2 regions of the Synechococcus sp. ROS8604 genome follow, and region 1 is predicted to be linked to the other one. Evidence: predicted binding sites of a transcription regulator. Region 1 holds the regulator's gene; the other holds the start of a gene.
The links. The regulator NtcA, encoded in region 1, controls nitrogen genes in cyanobacteria. The targets are predictions, from matches to a motif close to GTANCNNNNGNTAC.

Region 1 (10,164 bases):
CCAAGGCAAATCACCGTGATATTGGGTGGCACGCGCATTATTTCAAGGGCCACACCCAAGCCATACGAATGGGCCGGAAGGATGAAATAGTCGCCATCCTCATCATGATGAAGAGGCGTTGATTCAAGGTTGTCAGGGTTGAATCGCTTGGGATTCATGATCGTGCCTGGGACATGGCGAAAGATCAAAAACTCCTTAGCCGAGAGCCTCAAGTCGTAGCCATACGACGAGCAGCCAAAACTAAGAACCGGACTCTTGCGTTGATCCGGATCCAAGTGGCGTACCAACCCATTTTGAAAAGGCTCAAGCATGCCTGCATCGGCTTGATCCGTAATCCAACGATCGTTCTTCAGCATTAAAAACCTCGACGCAGTTCCGTCACTTGATCAGCCATCTCCATCATCTCTGCAGGGATCGCGGGCCCCGTCACAATCACATCCATGGCGGATGGCCGTTGCTCCAACACCGACAAGACATCCTCATGAGTCAGATAGCCAAGCTCGATCGCCAAGCCAATCTCATCCAACACGAGTTGATCCAAGGTGCCTTCTAGAAGATGGGTTTTGCAGATCTGCCAAACCGCCTGAACCGCCTCTTTGACCTCGTCATCGCGGCTATCAGCAGCATCTGAAAGGCATTCCGTCACGGAGGGGCGCAACCATCTCAGCCGATCGCAGAGGGTGAGGCTGCTCTGAGGGCCTTGGCCCACTCCACCCTTAAGAAACTGAGCAATTAAGACATGGCTACCCAGGCCCGCCGCACGCAGCGCCTGGCTCAGAACACCAGAAAAACTCCCACGAAAGGAGGCGGTATGCACCTGAAGCTGACCTTCCGGAGCCACCAAATGCAGCGGCGGACGAACCTCCACAGAAGGGAGTCGCCTGAGACCTGCTTGCTCGAGAGTCCTGTGGTCAACAGTCCGCGACTCACGGGAATGATGGGTAGGGCTGAGGCTGACGGTCATCACATTCGCCGATGTCCGGCAAATCCGGATGTGCATGAATCTAGCGGTGAAAGGCCAAGACACAAGTGTTTTGACACCATCCATGGTGTGCCTAGCCACCTGGCAGGCTCAAAGCATCTCCGCACCTTGGGCTCATGACAGGCACCTCTCGCAATGACGGACGTCAGCCGGGCGAGCTTCGCCCCTTCTCGATCAGCTGGGATCCGATGGGATTTGCCCTGAGTTCCGTGATCATCCACAGCGGGCGCACCGCTGTTCTTTGCAGCGTTTGTCATCAAGAAGGAGTGCCTCGCTGGCGCAAAGATCAAGGCCAGGGGTGGCTCAGCGCCGAATACCGACTCCTCCCTGGATCCACTCCAGAGCGACAGAACCGTGAACTCCTCAAACTGAGCGGACGCACCCAGGAGATTCAGCGTCTGATTGGCCGCAGCCTACGGGCAGCGATCGACATGGAAGCACTTGGCGAAAACACGTTGAGAATCGATTGTGATGTGATTCAGGCGGATGCAGGCACGCGCACCGCTGCGATCAGCGGATCTTGGGTCGCGCTGCAACGGGCCTGCGAACGGCTGGTTCAGCAAGGGGTCCTCAGCAGCAATCCTGTTCAATCCCAGGTGGCCGCCGTCTCCGTTGGCGTGATTCACCAACGCCCTCTACTCGATCTCGACTACAGCGAAGACAGCCAAGCCGATGTGGATCTCAATGTCGTGATGAACGGAGAGGGGCATTTGCTGGAGCTACAGGGCACGGCGGAAGGCGCTCCCTTTAGTCGTCACCAGCTCAATGACCTACTGGACCTCGCCGAGCCTGGGCTCAAGCAGATTATGCAGAATCAGAATTGGGCTCTCTCCAATAGGTGAAAGTGCGGGTTTTCGTGTTCCTTGCTACATGAGCAGGAGGTGCTGATCCATAGCATCCCGGAACACGAGTAGAAACCATGGCCGAAGTCAGCCGCGGCTTCAGCCGATACGCTCCCCCAACCATCCGCCCAGCGGGCTCGAGTTTCGGAACCCCAGCGGCTCCAGCTAGTCGCACCCTTCAAGACGTCATTCGGGGACTCGATGGTGCCAACTCGGAAATGGTGGAACGTGGGAAAACCATCTTTTTCCCCGGCGACCCCGCTGAAAAGGTGTATCTGATTCGTCGAGGTGCCGTCCGCCTCTCCAGGGTTTATGAATCGGGCGAAGAAATCACGGTTGCCCTGTTGCGAGAAAACAGTTTGTTTGGCGTTCTGTCGTTGCTGACAGGTCACCGATCCGATCGTTTTTATCACTCAATCGCTTTCACACGGGTGGAGATGGTGACGGCTCCAGCCACATCCGTGCGGCAGGCCATTGAAGACGACACCAGTGTGGGATTGCTGTTGTTGCAGGGGCTGTCCAGCAGGATTCTCCAGACCGAAACGATGATCGAAACCCTCACCCATCGGGACATGTCGTCTCGACTGGTGAGCTTTCTGCTGGTGCTTTGTCGAGATTTCGGTGTGCCTGGTCAACGGGGGATCACCATCGATTTACGCCTTTCCCACCAAGCCATTGCCGAGGCGATCGGGTCCACACGCGTCACGATCACGCGTCTCCTGGGGGACCTCAAGTCATCGAGCCTTGTCGATATCGATCGCAAAAAGATCACTGTTCTCGATCCAATCGCTCTCGCCAAGCGGTTCAGCTGACCATGCAGGTGAAGATGGAGCTCCCATCCGAACTCTGATCCTTCATTTTCCGTGACCGGCTGGTTTCTACTTCTCGCCCTGCTTGTGCTTGGAGGGGTGCTCTCAACCCTGGGGGACCGCCTTGGCTCTCGCGTGGGGAAAGCTCGGCTGAGCTTGCTTGGACTGCGTCCCAAGCGCACAGCCGTGGTGATCACGGTGTTGACCGGCAGTCTGATTAGTGCGCTTTCCCTTGGACTCCTGCTCTTGATCAGTCGGCAACTCAGGGTTGGGCTGTTTGAACTGAATGCTCTCGAAGCCAAATTAAGGAGCAGTCGCACTGATCTCAAAACCAGCAAAAGCGCTCAGGAGCAGGCCAGCAAGGAGCTCACAACGGCCCAACAACGCGCGGCAGAACTGCGTCGCACCCTTAAGCCTCTCCAGGAGCAAACCCGATCCTTGGAAGCGGAGCGACAGCGCTTGAGCCAAGACGTGGATGCCAAAGATATCGAGATCCAACGCACCGAACAGGAACTCTCTGCTGTGCGTACGCAAATTCGCGATGGCGAGAAAGAACTCAATCAACTGGAAGACACGCTCCTCGCGCTGCGGCGCGGCAACGTCGCCATCAGCAGCGGGCAGCCGCTTGCCACCGTGACCCTGAAACTCGAACGCCCCGATCAGGCAAAAACGGTGATCGATCAGTTGCTCCGAGACGCCAATCTTCAGGCCTATCAACAGGTCCTGCCTGGCCAACCGGCAGAGCGTCAAATCCTGTTGGTTCCGAGGCCTGACATCAAGCGCTTGGAACAAACGATTCGCAAACCTGGCACCTGGGTTGTGAACATCCGTTCAGCCGCCAATGTGCTGCTGGGCGAAACCGTTGTCTACGCCTTCCCTGAAGTGCGTCCCAATGTCACGGTGACCAGGGAGGGTGAGGTCTTGGCACGCACTACCCTGGCGAGCAATGAACGCGACCCTGAAGCCGTGCGCAATCGGCTGAACCTTCTCCTCGCCTCCACATTGGCCGAGGTGCAAAGACGCGGTTCTCTCAGCAAGGGATTGCAGTTTGATGGCAATGCCATCAATGCGCTTGGCCAAGAGCTGATCGACCGCAACGGAGGACTCGCGGGGCTGGAAGCGGTGGCGTTACGCCGCAGCGAAACAGCAGATCCCATCGCCATCCAGCTGCGTCTCAGCCGATGACTCGCGTTGTCGCCATGGATCCCGGCCGAAGCAAAAGTGGATTGCTCCTCGCAGACACCGCCACGAGCACCGTGCTTCAAGGGATGGTGATCCCCAGCGCTGAGGTCCTTGATCAGCTTCGCGTCTGGATGGCGGACGCTCAGGGGGACACCGCCCAGATTGCTGAACTGGTGATCGGGGATGGCACCAGCAGCATGATCTGGCAACAACAACTGCCTGCAAGCCTGCCGATCCGCGTCGTCGACGAAACGGGAACCACCCTGCGGGCCAGAGAGCGTTACTGGCAGTTGTGGCCGGCACGGGGCTGGAAACGCTTGCTTCCCAAAGGCCTACGCATCCCATCGGGCGATCTCGATGCCATCGCCGCGCTCGTCATCCTCGAGGACTATCTCGATCGACCATTGCAATGGCCGGGTCCAGATCCCCTCAGAACCGGGCTCTCACGGTGAAGGTGTAGTCCCCTCCCGGTTCCAGGTCATAGTCGGATTTCACAAGAAAGCGAAGCAGCGCGTCTTGAATCAACGCGCGCCCCAAGGACGGCTCCACACTCAACTCGCCACGATCAAAAAACCAGCTGAACTGCCAATTGAAGCCTCCGGCCTGGACGTCTCCCTCCAAACATTGATCCGCAAAACTCTGGCGTTGAACCCTTAAGTGGGCGGTGGTAACGGGGAGCGCTGCCATCACGCCTCAGGGTTGGTGGGAGCCAACTGAAGCCCATTGATGTGATTTCCGGCGAGGTCGAGACCTTGCCGCTGAATCCGCTCCAAACCATCGACCACCTCCACCAGCACCTTGTCGAGCAGGGGCTCCTCCTCACGACTGAAACTTCCCAGGACGTGCGACACCGTTCGCGCCTTGCGCTCACTGGGATTTTGCCCGGGTGCACCAATGCCTATCCGCAGACGCCCAAAATCCTGGGTGCCGAGATGCTGGATGGTGCTTTTCAGGCCGTTGTGGCCACCAGCAGAGCCGCGGGCGCGCAAACGCAAACGACCAAGCGGCAGATCCATATCGTCCACGAGCACCAATAGCTGATGGAGCTCAAACCCGAACCAATCGAGCGCAGCCCGAATCGAGCGACCGCTGTCGTTCATGAACGTTTGGGGCATCAACAAGCGCAATCGCCGATCTCCCGAGCCCAGATCAGCAAGCTGACCTTGGAGCTTGGGCGTCGAACGAAAACCACCTCCCTCGCGAGAGACCAGCCGCTCCAAGGCCATGAAGCCCACGTTGTGGCGGGTGTTGGCATAACGATTGCCTGGATTGCCCAATCCCACCACCAAGCGGAGATCACCGCGATTCATCAAATCAATCAGAGGGGGGTGTCAGCTCTGATTTTGGCGCAACCGCAGGCGTAACAGCGGCCTCTGTGGGTGCCTCTAAAACTTTTGCCTGATCTGCCACAGGTTCAGGGTCGGCCATGGCCTTATTGATTTCTCGCTCAAACTCTTTGGAGGCCGATTGAAAACCCTTCAGAGTTTTTCCCAAGGTGCGACCGAACTCGGGAAGCCGTTTAGGGCCAAACACCAAAAGAGCGACCGCCGCGATGACGGCCATCTCTGGCAGGCCAATGCCGAAAACATTCATTCGCTGAGATCAGCCGAGGCCCAAGCCGTTCCAGTTGACATTGATTCCTTCGAGGATCAGTGACTTGTTGTACAGCTGGAGAATGATCAGCAAGAACACAAGGAAGAGGGCCATAAAGATCCCCATCACTGGTGTTGTTCCCCAACCAGGGACAACTTTGCCGTATTCCGAATTGAGGGGGCGGAGCAAATCTCCCAGACGGGTGCGTTGAGCCATGGCAGCGCTGAAGTCTCGGGTGGAATTAAGTCTCGATACTGTAGGTGCTACGACCCGTAAAGGCGTCGATCCTGTGGAGAGTTGTGATGGAAAGTTCGTCCCCGGCCATGTCAGTGGCGATTGCGGTGCTGGCGGCCCTGCTTGGGTTAACAGGATTGGGGGTCTACACCGCCTTTGGACCGCCATCCAAAAACCTCGACGATCCGTTTGATGATCACGAGGATTGAACACGCTCCAAAACCAAGCTGATGAGCTGGCCAGGTTGGACTTCCCAGACCGTCTTTCGCTCGTTCAATTCGACGCCACTCAGCGTCCAATCGCTCCCAGGCAACCAACGCTGACGCGCTGAACCGGCATTGAGCAACTCAATTTGAACGGCCTGATCGCTGAGTCCTTCACCCTGGGCTGATCGCACTGAAATCGGCACCAGACCGATGGGCAAAGCGGGAAGCCCTTGCCAGCGATGATCCAGCGCAACAGGACCGAGCCAACCCGGCTCCCTGAATCGGATCGCTGCCTGGGGCACACCACTACGGTTCCAACCGAGCGCCGCTGGCATCAAGGCCAAGCGGTGCCGATGCCATCCGTGATCCGCAGAAGGATCCGGCCAGGTTGGGCCTCGAAGCAGCGACACCCCTAAATGGCGATCGCTTGCATCGACCCCCTGGGGGCCATCCAGCAAGACAGCCATCCCACCCCCAGGAGCCTCCGCTTCGGCAGCCAGCCATGAAATCACAGGCAATTCCCAACGCTCCTTTTCAAAGGGAGTGCGGGCTTGTGCTGGTCGCTCGATCACTCCACCACTCGTATCGGCCGCCCAACGCACCGCAGGCCTCTTCAACGGCACTTCCAATCTCAGCAATTCATGGGTCTGCTCCCATTGGACGCTGAGCTGGGCCTCGAGCCAGGGAGAATCGGCCTGCAGCATGAGGTCCAAGCGCACCTTGCTCAGTCCAGCCATCGTGCGCAGCACCATTCGGGCGGTGAGAGGGCCCGACTCCACCAATTCTGCCGACCAGCGTTCGGCCATCGGCAGCACATGTTGGCGGTAATCAGCGGCAAGATCCCAAGCATCCCAAAACTCCCCTCGATCGGAAAAGCGCCGCAATCGCAGGGGTTCGCTGAGCTGTGGCACCCCCTTGCCGTCAAGCAGCTGAACCAGCCCATGGACGCCGACATCTGCCGTCACCAGACCGTTGCTCAACCTCCACAGTCCCGACGACACCACCTCCACGCTCACCGGATGACGAACGGGCAAGACAGAGCCCAAAGGCTCACGGCTGCGCTGCAGAGGGAGCGCGCAAACGCCCTCACTAGAGGGCAGTTGAACCCAAACACCGCCTGAAGGCGCCACCTGCCCAGGAAGACTCTGCCCACCACTGGACCAATGCCCCTTCGGCAGGCGCAGCAACGGTGACCAATGCGCCAGGGGCTGCAAGCCGCACCAAGTCCAACGAGAGCGATGGGGATCGGAATCCAACCCCTCCTCGTTGGACGCAAGCAGATGGCCTAAAAGCTGGTCTCGACAGCGCACCGCACGCCGGCGAGCCTCACACCAGATCGGTTCAGCCTGCTCAAACACCTCGGGGATCGAGGTGCCAGGAAGGATGTCATGAAATTGTTGGAACAGCAGAGGGCGCCAATCGCTGTCCTGGGCGTGGTTGGGCACAAGCCGATCAGCCCGAGCCCCAAGCAGCGCGGCAGCCAGTTCAGCTTCACGAAGAAGCCTTTCCAGGCTGCGGTTGTGCCGTTTCTGATCAGGCCGACTGGTCGCGCAACCCCGATGCAGCTCGAGATAGAGCTCATCCCGCCAGACCGGCAAGGTGGAGCGCCAAGGCTCCAAGTGATCGAGGTAGGCGCGCAGCGTTCCAGGCTGCTGGGTCACTGCCTGCGGCTGGCCCTCCCAAAGCCTGAGCTGTTCCAGCATCTCGGCAGTGGGACCACCACCGTGATCTCCAACACCCGGGAGCCAAATCGCCTGCTCCACCCCAGTCGCAGCTTGAAAAGCGCGCTGCTCTTGTGCGATCGCGACAGGATCAGCATCGGTGCCAATCGCTGGCAGCATCAGCGCTAAAACCTCAGCGCCTCCGCGGCTGCGCCAGCGAAACAAACGGTGGGGGAAGCGGTTGGTGGCATTCCAAGCCAGCTTGTGCGTGCAGAACCAGCGCACTCCACTGGCAACCGCGACGGCGGGAAGTCCGGCAGCGAACCCAAAGCTGTCAGGCAACCAAGCCAACTCATGCCGCCATTCCGGGAAACGCCTCTGGCTGTCCTCCTGTCCAAGCGTGAACTGACGCGAGAGCGATGCCGTACTCACCAACACACAATCGGTTTCGACCCAAGGGCCATTGATCGGCTCCCAACGGCCTTCACGACTGGCCTGCTGAATGCGCGCATGCAAGGCGGGCCGATGGCATTCCACCCAGGCATACAGAGCCGGGGTGGAGTGCGCAAAGTGCAGCTCCGGGTATCGCTCCATCAGATCGAGCGCCGAGCAAAAGGTGCGTTCCGCCGCTTGCCAGGTGTCAGCCACGGGCCAAAGCCAGGCAAGATCGAGATGGGCGTGGCCCAGCCAATGCACCACACCCACGGGCTTAGGGCATGTCGCCAAGTGGCGATCGACCAAGCCAACAGCCTCCGATCCCATCGGGTCGCAAGACAACAGCGCATCCGGAAGCGTCGCTCCGCTGGCCCAGGACAGGGCCAAGGCTTCCGGCAGCAAGGCCCAATCCGCGTCGCAGGTGGGGATCAGAGGCTCCTGGACGAGTGCACTTTCAATAAGAGCCCCATCGTCATGACAGGGGCTTCGTAAATCCAGCTGAATCCGCAGGCCCCCACGCTCCCTCCAATCGGCGGGAAGGAGCCAACGGCAGCGGGTATCAAAAAGGTCTCCCTCATGCACCAGGACCCCATCAATACGGAGGCGAACGTGATCAGCCCACCAGCTGAGCACCAATCTCTCGCAGGATGCGCTGGCCTGCATCCAAGGGCTTGGACAGACCAGGGTCTGCTCGAGGCGCAACCAATTGCCCCCTCGCGGCCAAATCAAAAGTCCTCGCTCAGCCCAATCAGGACGGTGATGACGTCCCCATAGATCGGCCAGTACTGGACTCCGTTCCTGATCGCCACGTCGCCACCACCCGGGGTGCAGATCAACGCGACTCCGACATCGAAACGTTTCAATCCACTCCGATCCCGGGGCGTGCAGAGGCTTCTCCATCGTGATATTTCATCATTCCGCCATAGGATGGCGATCAAATTTCAGACGCCGGTCGGTTGCCATGCTTGCCCTCAAGATTTCGGTTTATTCCGTCGTCTTTTTCTTTCTCGGCATCTTTGTCTTTGGCTTCCTTGCCAGCGACCCAAGCCGCACCCCTAGCCGGAAAGATCTCGAAGATTGATCACGCATTAACAGGGTCACGCCGAGCACTGGTTAGCCCTCTCGTTTAAGAGCCTTTGCACATGGCAGGATCACTGGCCATTGCTGCATTCTTTTGTCGGCGCTTAGCCCCATCACCAGGATCGTAGGATCTCTGGCTGTTGCCGCTGCGCTGACGGGAGTTCCCGTCCACTCTCAGCGTGTGGACTCTTTGGCTGATGAGACCGATGGGGTCACGGAGCAGTCAGAGCTTGAGGTTCAACCCTTCAGCGAATCTCCAAGGGATCCCTCTGTAAACGCACCGATCACGGAGTCTCCAAAACCTCCAGAAGCGATCAATCTCAAGGCTGATCGACAATCATTTGATGCTCGCCGCGGAGTGTTTGTTGCCGAAGGCGACGTTCAAGCTGAGCTTCGCGGTGGTTTGCTCCAAGCCGATCGCATCGAATTTGACATCAACTTCAACACCCTCTACGCCCGAGGCAGCGTGCGTTTACGCCGAGGATCGCAGTATTTCCAAGCGAGCACGTTCCGCTACAGCCTGATTCAAAACAGCGGAGAACTCAAAGACGTTTACGGCGTCCTTGAACTCGATGAGCTGTCCGCAGGCTTCCAATCCTCACCCCAGGCTGTCGAACCTCCGACCAAGCAGACCCTTCCTGTCCTCGAGAGCTCAGGCCTTGGCTTCCCAACCGCTCTTGATATGGAGTTGGGTGGCAGAACCGCGGAACAGATCAGCGATCAGCCGAGCGGAGACAGCATCTGGGAGACAGAGCTCGCACCAACGCTCACCTGGGAAGTCCCGGAACCCGCAGCAGCAGACACCAGCACGTCAACGGACTCCGGCATGGCCTGCCCGGTGCCGCTTCCGCCGATCCCCGACTGGCACCCTCACCCGTGGGCCGTGACCGCGTGGGGCGGGCAGATGATTGATTCCAATTTTGGAGACACCTTCCTGTTCAACGGGCGCATGCGCGAGGAATACCTTCTGGGGGTCAGCATGCAAAAGCGGCTTTGGCGCGCTGGACCTTTTGCGCTCGAATTGGAGGCCGATCTGTTCGGCCATCAGGCGTTCAAACAACCTGGTGGACCTTTCAACCAGGCTGTTCCCAATGCCGACACTCCAGAGCAACAGTTCGGAGAAGCCATCCTTGGGCTTGG
Region 2 (10,164 bases), 500 kb from region 1:
CAAAGATCTGCATGTCTGTTGGGCCACGTGCTCTTTGTTACCGATCGCTTGATCGCAACGACAAATGGTTCGAAGGACGGTTTTTTGGTTTCGGTTAATACCTTTTCTGGATTAATGCAACAGTGATCAAGTAGTGGCGAGAACCATTTCTTGGTCTAGGAATCTTTTATTGAACATTTATTGATGTCATTCTGGACGATGTTCTTTGGTCGGTCGCGATCAAAGCAGCAGGTAGCGCTGGGCGAGAGGTAATACCTCTGCTGGTTCACAGGTGAGAAGCGCGCCATCGGCGAACACCTCATAGGTCTGTGGATCCACGCTCATGTTGGGAAGCGCTGAGTTGAGTTTCAGCGCACTTTTGCCAACGTCACGGGTGTGCTCTACGGCAATACAGGTGCGTTCCAGACCGAGTTTGCTTTGGATGTTGTCGTTGAGGGCTGCTTCGCTCAAAAAGGTGAGGCAACTGGGCGCAAGGGCTTTGCCAAAGGCGGCAAACATGGGTCTTCCATGCACAGGTCCAGGTGTGGGGATTGAGGCGTTGGCATCACCCATTTGGGCCCAGACGATCGATCCGCCTTTCACGACGAGTTGTGGTCGTATCCCAAAGAATCCTGGTTTCCAGAGCACTAGATCGGCGAGTTTGCCTGTCTCTACAGACCCAACTTGGCTGCTGATGCCATGGGCGATGGCTGGATTGATGGTGACTTTGGCGATATAGCGCTTCAGACGGTGGTTGTCGTTGCGGCTGGAGTCTTCCGGCAACGCTCCACGCTGCATTTTCATCTTGTGGGCTGTTTGGAAGGTGCGCGTGATCACCTCGCCGACACGGCCCATCGCCTGGGAATCGCTGGCGATGATCGAGAAGGCGCCTAGATCGTGAAGGATGTCCTCAGCTGCGATCGTTTCGCGGCGGATGCGTGATTCTGCAAAGGCCACATCTTCAGGGATTTTTGGATCCAGGTGATGGCACACCATCAACATGTCGAGGTGTTCCTCGAGGGTGTTGCAGGTGTAAGGACGTGTGGGGTTGGTGCTGCTGGGAAGCACATTCGCCTCTCCGCAGATTTTGATGATGTCGGGTGCATGCCCGCCGCCAGCACCTTCGGTATGAAAGGTGTGAATGGTTCGGCCCTTGATGGCGGCGATGGTGTCTTCAATGAAGCCCGCTTCATTCAGGGTGTCGGTGTGGATGCAGACCTGCACATCCATTTGATCGGCTACCGACAGGCAGGCATCAATGGCGGCAGGCGTGGTGCCCCAATCTTCATGCAGTTTGAGACCACAGGCACCAGCGCGCACTTGCTCCCCTAGCGCTTCTGAAGTGCTGGCGTTCCCTTTCCCGAAAAATCCAAGGTTGACGGGTAGGCCCTCAGCGGCCTGCAGCATGCGGCCTATATGAAACGCACCAGGCGTGCAGGTGGTGGCATTTGTTCCTGTGGCTGGTCCAGTGCCGCCCCCCATCAAGGTCGTCATACCACTGGCGAGGGCCGTTTCGACCTGTTGGGGGCAGATGAAATGAATATGGGTGTCAATCCCTCCAGCGGTGAGGATGTGTCCTTCACCAGCAATCGCTTCGGTGCCGGGGCCAATCACGATGGTGACGCCTTCCTGGATGTCGGGGTTGCCTGCTTTGCCGATCCCGACAATGCGGCCATCTTTGAGGCCGATATCGGCCTTGACGATGCCCCACCAATCAAGAATGAGGGCATTGGTAATCACGGTGTCAACGGCTCCTCCAGCCCGGGAGGTTTGGGATTGGCCCATCCCATCGCGAATCACTTTCCCGCCACCGAATTTCACCTCATCGCCGTAGGTGGTGAAGTCTTTTTCCACTTCGAGGATGAGGTCGGTGTCCGCTAAGCGAATGCGGTCTCCGGTGGTTGGCCCATAGGTTTCGGCGTAGGCCTGGCGGGAAATGCGATAGGGCATGAATCAGGCGTCGAGGGGTCCGTTGATGTGTCCGTTGAAGCCGACAACGCGGCGTGCTCCAGCAAACGGGATCAAATTCACGTCGCGGTGATCACCTGGTTCGAAGCGAATGGCCGTACCGGCTGGAATATCAAGCCTTTGACCGCGTGCAGCGTCACGGTCAAAGATCAGAGCAGCATTGGCTTCTTGGAAATGGAAGTGGGATCCCACCTGGACGGGGCGGTCGCCGCTGTTGGCAACGCTGAGGGTTGTGACCTCTCTGTTGGCGTTGAGTTCCAGTTCGCCGGGTTCCGGTATTAATTCACCGGGGATGAGGGGTGCCATCAAAAAAAGCCTTAGCGAATGGGGTCATGCAGGGTCACGAGCTTGGTTCCATCGGGAAATACCGCCTCGATTTGGACTTCATCCACCAACTCTGGAATGCCCTCCATCACCTGGTCGCGGCTCAGCCACGTGCTGCCTTCCTGCATCAGGTCGGCCACAGTTTTCCCATCGCGTGCGCCTTCTAAAACCAAGAAGCTCAGCCATGCCACGGATTCAGGGTGGTTGAGTTTGAGGCCACGCTGGAGTCGACGTTCTGCCAAGAGCGCAGCCGTGACAATGAGCAGTTTGTCTTTTTCTTGGGGGCTGAGGTGCATGGTGACCTTGCACTATTTCTAGTCTCTATCTCCCTCGGCCAGCGGAATGTTCAAATTGAACGCTTAGGCCTTCAATGGATGTTCTTGTAAGGGCCAGACCCTGGGAATCTGCGGAGGAGCTAGGTCTCGAGCTCGACGGGTGCGAGCCCAAATCCTGCTGAACCAAAAACGGGCATCACGGCTTGAGAAGCCGCTGTAACGGGCGATCAGCCCCTGGGGGAGAACGCCGCAATGCATCTGGCCTTCGAGATCCTCTCGATCTTGCCGAACGTCATCGATGAGGGTGTTGATCGTTTCTGTAGGGAAAGGGAAGGGTGCCGCCCAAACGAAGGTGCCAAAGACGGGTTGTTGATTGAGTCCATGGATTCCCTTCAGCGCTGCGTCGCTGATTTCGAGTCTGTCAACAAGTTCCCAGCGCTGACCTTCAGGCGTTTGGCGTTGGATCTGAACGCCTGATCTCCAGCACCCCCGCCCCAAGGTTTCGTTGGCGGCAGTGCGCCCGAGACGCACAATTTCTGCGCTGAGAAATGATCCATTCTTCGGCAATATGACGCTGAGGTTTTGTTCAAACAGAGCATTGGCATAAAGCACAAGCTCCTGGGGAAGCCACTCCAGATCAGCCCCGGCATCAAGCTCTGCCGCGACCTGTTGGCGGGCCCAAGCCCCCTGGGGATGGAGCTGGCTTCGGCCCACTGACCCATAGACCTTTTGCGCGGCCACACTTGTGAGCAGACAGCGACTGCTTGGCTTTAGGTCGAGGTTGACTCTCAATTGGTCTCCACCCACGAGGCCGCCCGCGGTGTGAAGCAATGGCAGCTCGCACCGCCCGTTCTCACCCCGTTCGGCGCGCATCAATTTCAGGGGGGCGGTGCAACCCCCCTGATGCTGACTGCCCCTGCTGCCCTCAAAAAACTGCAGGTTGCAGGTGCCGTGCCACGGGTTAAGTCGATGCATCAGTGCACGCTCGACGCCAACTCTGCTCAGCTCTGTAGCAAGCACTACCAAACGAAGGCGTGCTGGTTGGGCAGTCTTTGTTGTGTGATCTCGTTGGCTATCTGAACCCTTGGATGTTGGTTTGATCGTGTTGGACCACCGCCTCTTGTCTGAGGAGCCATTGCCTGATGCCACCCTCGCTGTCATGGAGTTGCCGCTGAGTGCGGATCAGCGCACGGTGCTGCGTGGACGTCGTCGCACGGCCTGTGGTCGAGACGTGTTGTTGCAGCTGCCTCGCGAGCGCCCGTTAACGCCAGGTGATCGCCTCACCGATGCGCATCATCAGGTGCATGTGCTGGTGACTGCGGCTCCTGAGGAGTTGTTGAGAGTGGAGGCAGCAACGCCGCTGGCCCTGCTTGAGGCTGCCTATCACTTGGGTAATCGCCATGTAGCTCTTGAGTTGCATGAGCATGAGCTGTTGTTGCTCAACGACTCCGTCCTCGCCACCATGCTTAACGGTCGCGGATTGAAGGTGACACGGTGTTGCTGTCCCTTCATGCCAGAAGGCGGTGCTTACATCGGCCATCAGCACGCATGACCTCGCTTGCATTGCTGCAGTTGGTGAGTCCTGCCTTGCCCGTTGGCGCTTTTAGCTATTCCGAGGGTCTTGAAGTTTTGATCCAGAATGGTTCATTGATCGATGAATTAGACCTCCAACATTGGATTGAAGCGGAGCTGCAAAGGGGTGCCCTGAGGTTGGAGGCTGCGGCATTAAACCCATTGCGCGTCCAGCTTCAACGCTGGGAGCAAGAAAGGTCAGAGATGCCCAGCGAGTTGATGTCTTTGGATGGTTGGTTGTTGGCTTTGAGGGAGTCGGCTGAGGTGCGTGCCCAGCAAGGACAGATGGGCGGTTCTTTGCTGCAGTTGATGGTTGATCTTGGACATCCATTGCCTCAGCCGGTGGTGCTGGCATGGCCGGCGGCCTGGGCTTGGGCTGCTTTGTCGTTGAAGATTTCTGAGCTGGAGATGGTGGAGGGTTATCTCTACGGCTGGGTTGCGAATCAGCTCAGTGCAGCGGTTCGCTTGGTGCCGCTGGGTCCCACCACGGCTCAACGGATCCAGCAGCAGCTGTTGCCGATGATTCGTGAACAGGCATCTGTTTTGAAAGATCAAGACCCGTACACCCTTTGGTGTGGTGGTGCTGGTGCGGGGCTGGCCCAGTTGGCGCATGCTGAGTTGTATTCACGTTTGTTCCGGAGCTGATGAGCAGCAAACTCAGGCTTGGCATCGCCGGGCCGGTGGGCTCAGGCAAGACAGCGCTCGTGGAAGCGCTGTGCAGGAGATTGCGCAATCGCCTGCAATTGGCGGTTGTGACCAATGACATTTACACCCAAGAGGATGCCCAATTCCTGACGCGTTCAGGTGCCTTAGAGCCTGAGCGCATCCGTGGGGTTGAAACCGGAGGGTGCCCGCATACGGCGATCCGAGAAGACTGCTCCATCAACCGAGCGGCTGTGGGTGAACTGGAACGTCAGTTCCCAAGGCTTGATTTGGTGATGGTGGAGAGCGGAGGTGACAATCTTGCGGCCAGTTTTAGCCCCGAATTAGTCGACCTTTGTATTTATGTGATTGATGTAGCGGCTGGGGACAAGATTCCTCGCAAAGGCGGTCCTGGAATTACACGATCCGATTTATTGGTGATTAACAAGATTGATCTGGCTCCCCTTGTTGGTGCTGACTTAGTCGTGATGGAACAGGACACGCTGAGGATGCGGCGGGATCGACCCTGGTGCTTTACCAACCTTCGAAATGGGGAAGGACTCGATCTTGTGGAAGCCTTTGTGTTGCAACAGATACAAGAATGAAGGGTATTTAGGCGCTTAAGAGTCAAATTGTTTTTATTGATACAGGAACCTGCGGCTCTTGATCTGTACCTTTCGTGCTCCGGCGTTTAAGCGTCAATCAACTTGTTTTTGGTACTCATGAGTTCATCATTGTCCAAGCGTCTCTTCGTCGGCATGGCCGCAGCGTCGCTGGGTCTGGCCGTCACCGCTTGTGGTGGTGGCGATGAGAAAGCCTCCAGCGTGGAATTTGACGACAGCGTCACTGTCGGCATCCTTCATTCTCTAACGGGGACGATGGCGATTTCTGAGTCCACCTTGGTGGATACAGAAAAGATGGCCATTGATGAAATCAATGCTGCCGGTGGTGTTGAGGTAGACGGCAAGAAATACAAAATTGATTACATCGTTGAAGACGGTGCCTCCGATTGGCCCACGTTTGCTGAGAAGTCCAAAAAACTCATCGATCAGGACAAAGTTCCTGTTGTGTTTGGCGGCTGGACCTCTGCCAGCCGTAAGGCAATGCTTCCGGTGTACGAATCGAAGGATGCTTTTCTGTATTACCCAATTCAGTACGAAGGGCAAGAGTGTTCGAAGAATATTTTTTACACCGGCGCGACTCCTAACCAGCAGTCGGAGCCAGCGACCAGCTTCATGTTCGAGAAGTCACCAGCTGCAGGGAAGCCTTTCTATCTAGTGGGCTCTGACTATGTCTTCCCTCGTACTTCAAACACCATTACCAAGGAGCAGGTGAAGTCTCTGGGTGGAAAAGTGGTTGGTGAAGACTATTTGCCTCTAGGTAATACTGAGGTTGCTCCAATTATCGCCAAGATTAAAAAAGCCTTGCCTGATGGTGGTGTGATTATCAACACCCTGAACGGTGACCAGAATGTTGCTTTCTTTAAGCAGATTCAGGATGCTGGAATCACTCCTGAAAAGGGCTACTACGTGATGAGCTATTCCATTGCAGAAGAAGAAATCAGCACAATTGGACCTGAGTTCCTTGAGGGTCATTACGGCGCTTGGAACTACATGATGTCCATTGATACGCCGGCTTCGAAGAAGTTTGCTGCAGACTTCAAAGCTAAGTATGGCGCTGACCGCGTTGTTGCCGACCCTCAAGAGTCTGCATACAACATGGTCTACCTCTGGAAGCAGGCTGTTGAGAAAGCCGGTACTTTCGATGACGACAAAGTACGTGAAGCCCTGATTGGTATCAAGTTCGATGCTCCTCAAGGACCCATCGAGGTTCGTCCTAACCATCACATCTCTCAAATCGTTCGGATCGGAGAGATCACTGCAGATGGTCAGTTCGAAATCGTAGAAGAGTCGGATAACCCAATTGATCCTCAGACCTGGAACCAGTTTGAGCCCACATCGAAGGGTTTCGCTTGCGATTGGTCTGATCCCAGCAAGGGAGAGAAGTACAAGCTTTGATCATCGATAGCTCCATCGATTGATGGATTGCTACAAGAGGAGTCCCTTGGGGGCTCCTCTTTTTATTTGTTTCGCCTACTAGACCCCCCCGTGCAACTGCTTTTTGAAAGTCTGTTCAACGGTGTGGCCATCGGCTCTGTGTTGCTGATGGCCGCCCTTGGACTGGCCATTGTGTTTGGCTTGATGGGTGTGATTAATCTCGCTCATGGCGAATTAATCATGCTCGGTGCCTACACCACCTACGTGGTGCAGCTCATTTTCAAACTTCCCCTACTTGCACCTATTTACAACGCCTACGTATTGGTTGCTATTCCATGCGCCTTCGTTGTGAGCGGTGTTGTTGGTATTTTGCTTGAACGCACAGTGATACGACGTCTCTATGGGAGTCCACTGGAGACTCTGCTTGCTACGTGGGGTGTCAGTTTGATTCTCCAGCAGTTTGTGCGCAGCGTTCCGCTTGCTTATGCGGCAGGAATGGTTGTGTTTCTCGTGCTCGGATTCAGTATTCCGTTGTTTCTTCCGAATACCTTTTTGGAGGGTCGTCAATCTCGGTTTGTGCGACTAGCTGGTTGGGCTGTTTCTGCTTTCATTGGAGTGTTATTTGCGGGTGGATTGGCCTCGCAAATTAGCCGTATTGCTAAGGCAACATCCCGCAATGTGGATGTCACCGCTCCGAAGTGGATGCGCGGTGGTCTCGAGTGGATGGATCTCACATTTCCGGTGCCACGTCTTGTGATCATCGTGATGACATTGATCGCAGTCGTTGGGGTGATCTGGTTCCTTAACCGCAGTGTTTGGGGTATTCGGATCCGGGCAGTCACTCAGAATCGTTCGATGAGCGACTGCCTCGGCATTCCGACTGACACCGTTGACGTCCTCACCTTTGGGATCGGTTCCGGTTTGGCTGGGGTGGCTGGAGTTGCAGTGTCGTTGTTGGGTTCGGTAGGTCCCAACGTTGGAACGTCTTACATCGTGGGCTGTTTCATGGTTGTGGTGCTAGGTGGTGTTGGCAATCTTTTCGGCACCGTCTTGGCTTCATTTGCGATCGGCTTGATAACTGATCTGATTGGAGCGGGGAGGCTGCTTACGATTTGGCCCGATATGCCTGGGCCACTGGCTGGTGGCGTTGAATTTTTTGCGACCACGAGCATGGCTCAGGTGATGGTGTTTGCCCTCATTGTGGTGTTCCTTCAGTTCCGTCCTTCAGGCCTGTTCCCGCAAAAAGGCCGCATGATTGAGGCTTGAACTGATGTTTCGTTCTTTTCAACAGCGTCCATGGCTCTCGGTGGCTGTTTGGGTGTTGATCATCGCGGTAATCGTTGCTGCTCCATCGGTTCTTCCTGTTTTCCGTCTGAACCTGTTGGGTCGGTTTCTATCGCTAGCGATTGTGGCGCTTGGGATTGATTTGATTTGGGGCTTTACAGGTCTTCTGAGTCTTGGTCAGGGGATTTTCTTTGCTCTTGGAGGTTATGCCGCTGCAATGTATCTCCAACTGAGGAGTTCTATTGATATGCCCAATTCTATTCCTGAATTCTTCAGTTTGTATGGAGTTGATCGGTTGCCATTGTTTTGGGAGCCCTTTCGTTCGCCTCTCTTTACGCTCATTGCAATTTGGCTAGTCCCTGCTTTGCTTGCAGCTGTATTGGGGAACTTGGTGTTTCGCAATCGAATTAAGGGGGTTTATTTTTCGATTTTGACCCAGGCTGCTCTGTTGGTCTTTTTCAACTTCTTCAATGGACAGCAAAAGCTAATTAATGGCACCAATGGTCTGAAAACAGATGTCACCGTGCTGTTTGGCCAGCTCGAGTTGGGATCGCCAGAGATGCAGCGAGGCTTCTTTTGGGTGACTGCTGTCGTTGTGATCTTCGTTTGGATGTTTTTACGATGGGTTGTGCGTGGTCGCTTTGGAAATGTTCTGATTGCGATCCGCGATGATGAGCCAAGACTTCGCTTTGCTGGGTATAACCCAACATTGTTTAAAACAATCGTGTTCGCAATCGCTGGGGGCTTGGCGGGTATTGGTGGAGCGCTCTACACCGTGCAATCTGGGATTGTTTCCCCCCAGTTCATGACTGTACCCTTTTCGATCGAAATGGTCATTTGGGTTGCTGTTGGTGGTCGTGGAACCTTGGTAGGAGCGATTTTGGGTTCCGTTGTCATCATGTACGCCAAAAGTTTGGTCAGCGAAGCATTGCCTGAAACTTGGCTTTTCATTCAAGGTGGGTTGTTTATTCTTGTGGTGACGGCACTACCTGAGGGCGTGATTGGTTGGTTCAGAGGAGAAGGCCCGAGGAATCTGATGTCCCGTGTGGGCTTTATTCGGCCGATTGGCACTTATCCGCAACTTGAAGTTGATGGCAATGAGGAGGTGCAGCCATGAGCAATATTGTTTCTGGCTCCAGAGCACTTCTGGAGCTCAAAGACATCACGGTTAGTTTTGATGGTTTTCTTGCCCTTCGAGACCTAAATCTAAGCTTGCAACCTGGGGAGCTTCGGGCTGTGATCGGTCCAAATGGGGCTGGGAAAACCACGTTTCTCGATGTCATCACGGGCAAGGTTGCTCCCAGCTCAGGAGGCGTGCTTTTTAAAGGCCGCTCTCTGGTTGGAATCCCTGAACATCGCATTGCTCGACTTGGAATTGGTCGTAAATTCCAAAGCCCGCGTGTGTTTGAAGATTTAACGGTTCAGGACAACTTGGCATTGGCTGTTAGTCGGTCAAAGCAGCCTTGGTCTTTGCTGTTTGGTCGCATTCGTGCTGAGCAGCGCGACCAAGTTCACCATTTAATTAGTATAGTCAATCTTCAGTCTCGTGCCGACTGGAGAGCTGGATCTCTGTCTCATGGACAGAAGCAGTGGTTGGAAATTGCGATGTTGGTTGGTCAGGATCCTGACCTCTTGCTGGTGGATGAGCCAGTTGCAGGTCTTACAGATGAGGAAACTGACCTAACGGCTGATTTGCTGAAGTCTTTGGCTGGAGAACACACTGTTTTGGTGATTGAGCACGATATGGAATTTATTCGTCGTCTCGAGAGCCCTGTGACTGTCCTGCATCAGGGTCATGTTCTTTGTGAGGGCTCGATGGATCAGGTGCAACAGGATCCTCGAGTGATCGAGGTTTATTTGGGAACTAAGGAGGACGAAGCTCAATGACAATGCTCGAGATTCGCGGTCTCAATACCTATTACGGCGAAAGCCATATTCTTCGAGATGTTGATCTAAGGGTCCTCGCTGGGGAAATGGTTTGTCTCATCGGCCGGAATGGGGTGGGTAAAACCACACTCCTTAAGTCTCTGATCGGTTTGCTTAAACCACGATCCGGTGAGATTATTTTTGAAGGCCATGGAATGGAGCGTCAGCCTCCTCATCAGCGTGCCAGGTCTGGACTT

Region 2: the regulator NtcA is predicted to act here: its motif matches at 3,556-3,569, upstream of SynROS8604_RS15150 (urease accessory protein UreD).

Annotation. Positions count from the first base shown of each region.
Region 1 covers NZ_CP047946.1:424,351-434,514, reverse strand. The annotation lists gene dcd (dCTP deaminase) at 1-356, opposite strand, end outside; gene SynROS8604_RS02200 (cob(I)yrinic acid a,c-diamide adenosyltransferase) at 356-964, opposite strand; gene rph (ribonuclease PH) at 1,099-1,824, shown strand; gene ntcA (global nitrogen regulator NtcA) at 1,902-2,636, shown strand; gene SynROS8604_RS02185 (DUF3084 domain-containing protein) at 2,688-3,818, shown strand; gene SynROS8604_RS02180 (resolvase) at 3,815-4,267, shown strand; gene SynROS8604_RS02175 (DUF3146 family protein) at 4,245-4,502, opposite strand; gene pth (aminoacyl-tRNA hydrolase) at 4,502-5,125, opposite strand; gene SynROS8604_RS02165 (TatA/E family twin arginine-targeting protein translocase) at 5,130-5,408, opposite strand; gene psbH (photosystem II reaction center phosphoprotein PsbH) at 5,418-5,624, opposite strand; gene psbN (photosystem II reaction center protein PsbN) at 5,711-5,851, shown strand; gene SynROS8604_RS02150 (alpha-mannosidase) at 5,839-8,844, opposite strand; gene SynROS8604_RS02145 (photosystem II reaction center protein I) at 8,906-9,025, shown strand; gene SynROS8604_RS02140 (DUF3769 domain-containing protein) at 9,119-10,164, shown strand, end outside.
Region 2 covers NZ_CP047946.1:2,803,651-2,813,814, reverse strand. The annotation lists gene ureC (urease subunit alpha) at 220-1,929, opposite strand; gene SynROS8604_RS15160 (urease subunit beta) at 1,933-2,253, opposite strand; gene SynROS8604_RS15155 (urease subunit gamma) at 2,265-2,567, opposite strand; gene SynROS8604_RS15150 (urease accessory protein UreD) at 2,631-3,521, opposite strand; gene ureE (urease accessory protein UreE) at 3,631-4,098, shown strand; gene SynROS8604_RS15140 (urease accessory protein UreF) at 4,095-4,763, shown strand; gene ureG (urease accessory protein UreG) at 4,763-5,365, shown strand; gene urtA (urea ABC transporter substrate-binding protein) at 5,483-6,778, shown strand; gene urtB (urea ABC transporter permease subunit UrtB) at 6,869-8,023, shown strand; gene urtC (urea ABC transporter permease subunit UrtC) at 8,028-9,158, shown strand; gene urtD (urea ABC transporter ATP-binding protein UrtD) at 9,155-9,928, shown strand; gene urtE (urea ABC transporter ATP-binding subunit UrtE) at 9,925-10,164, shown strand, end outside.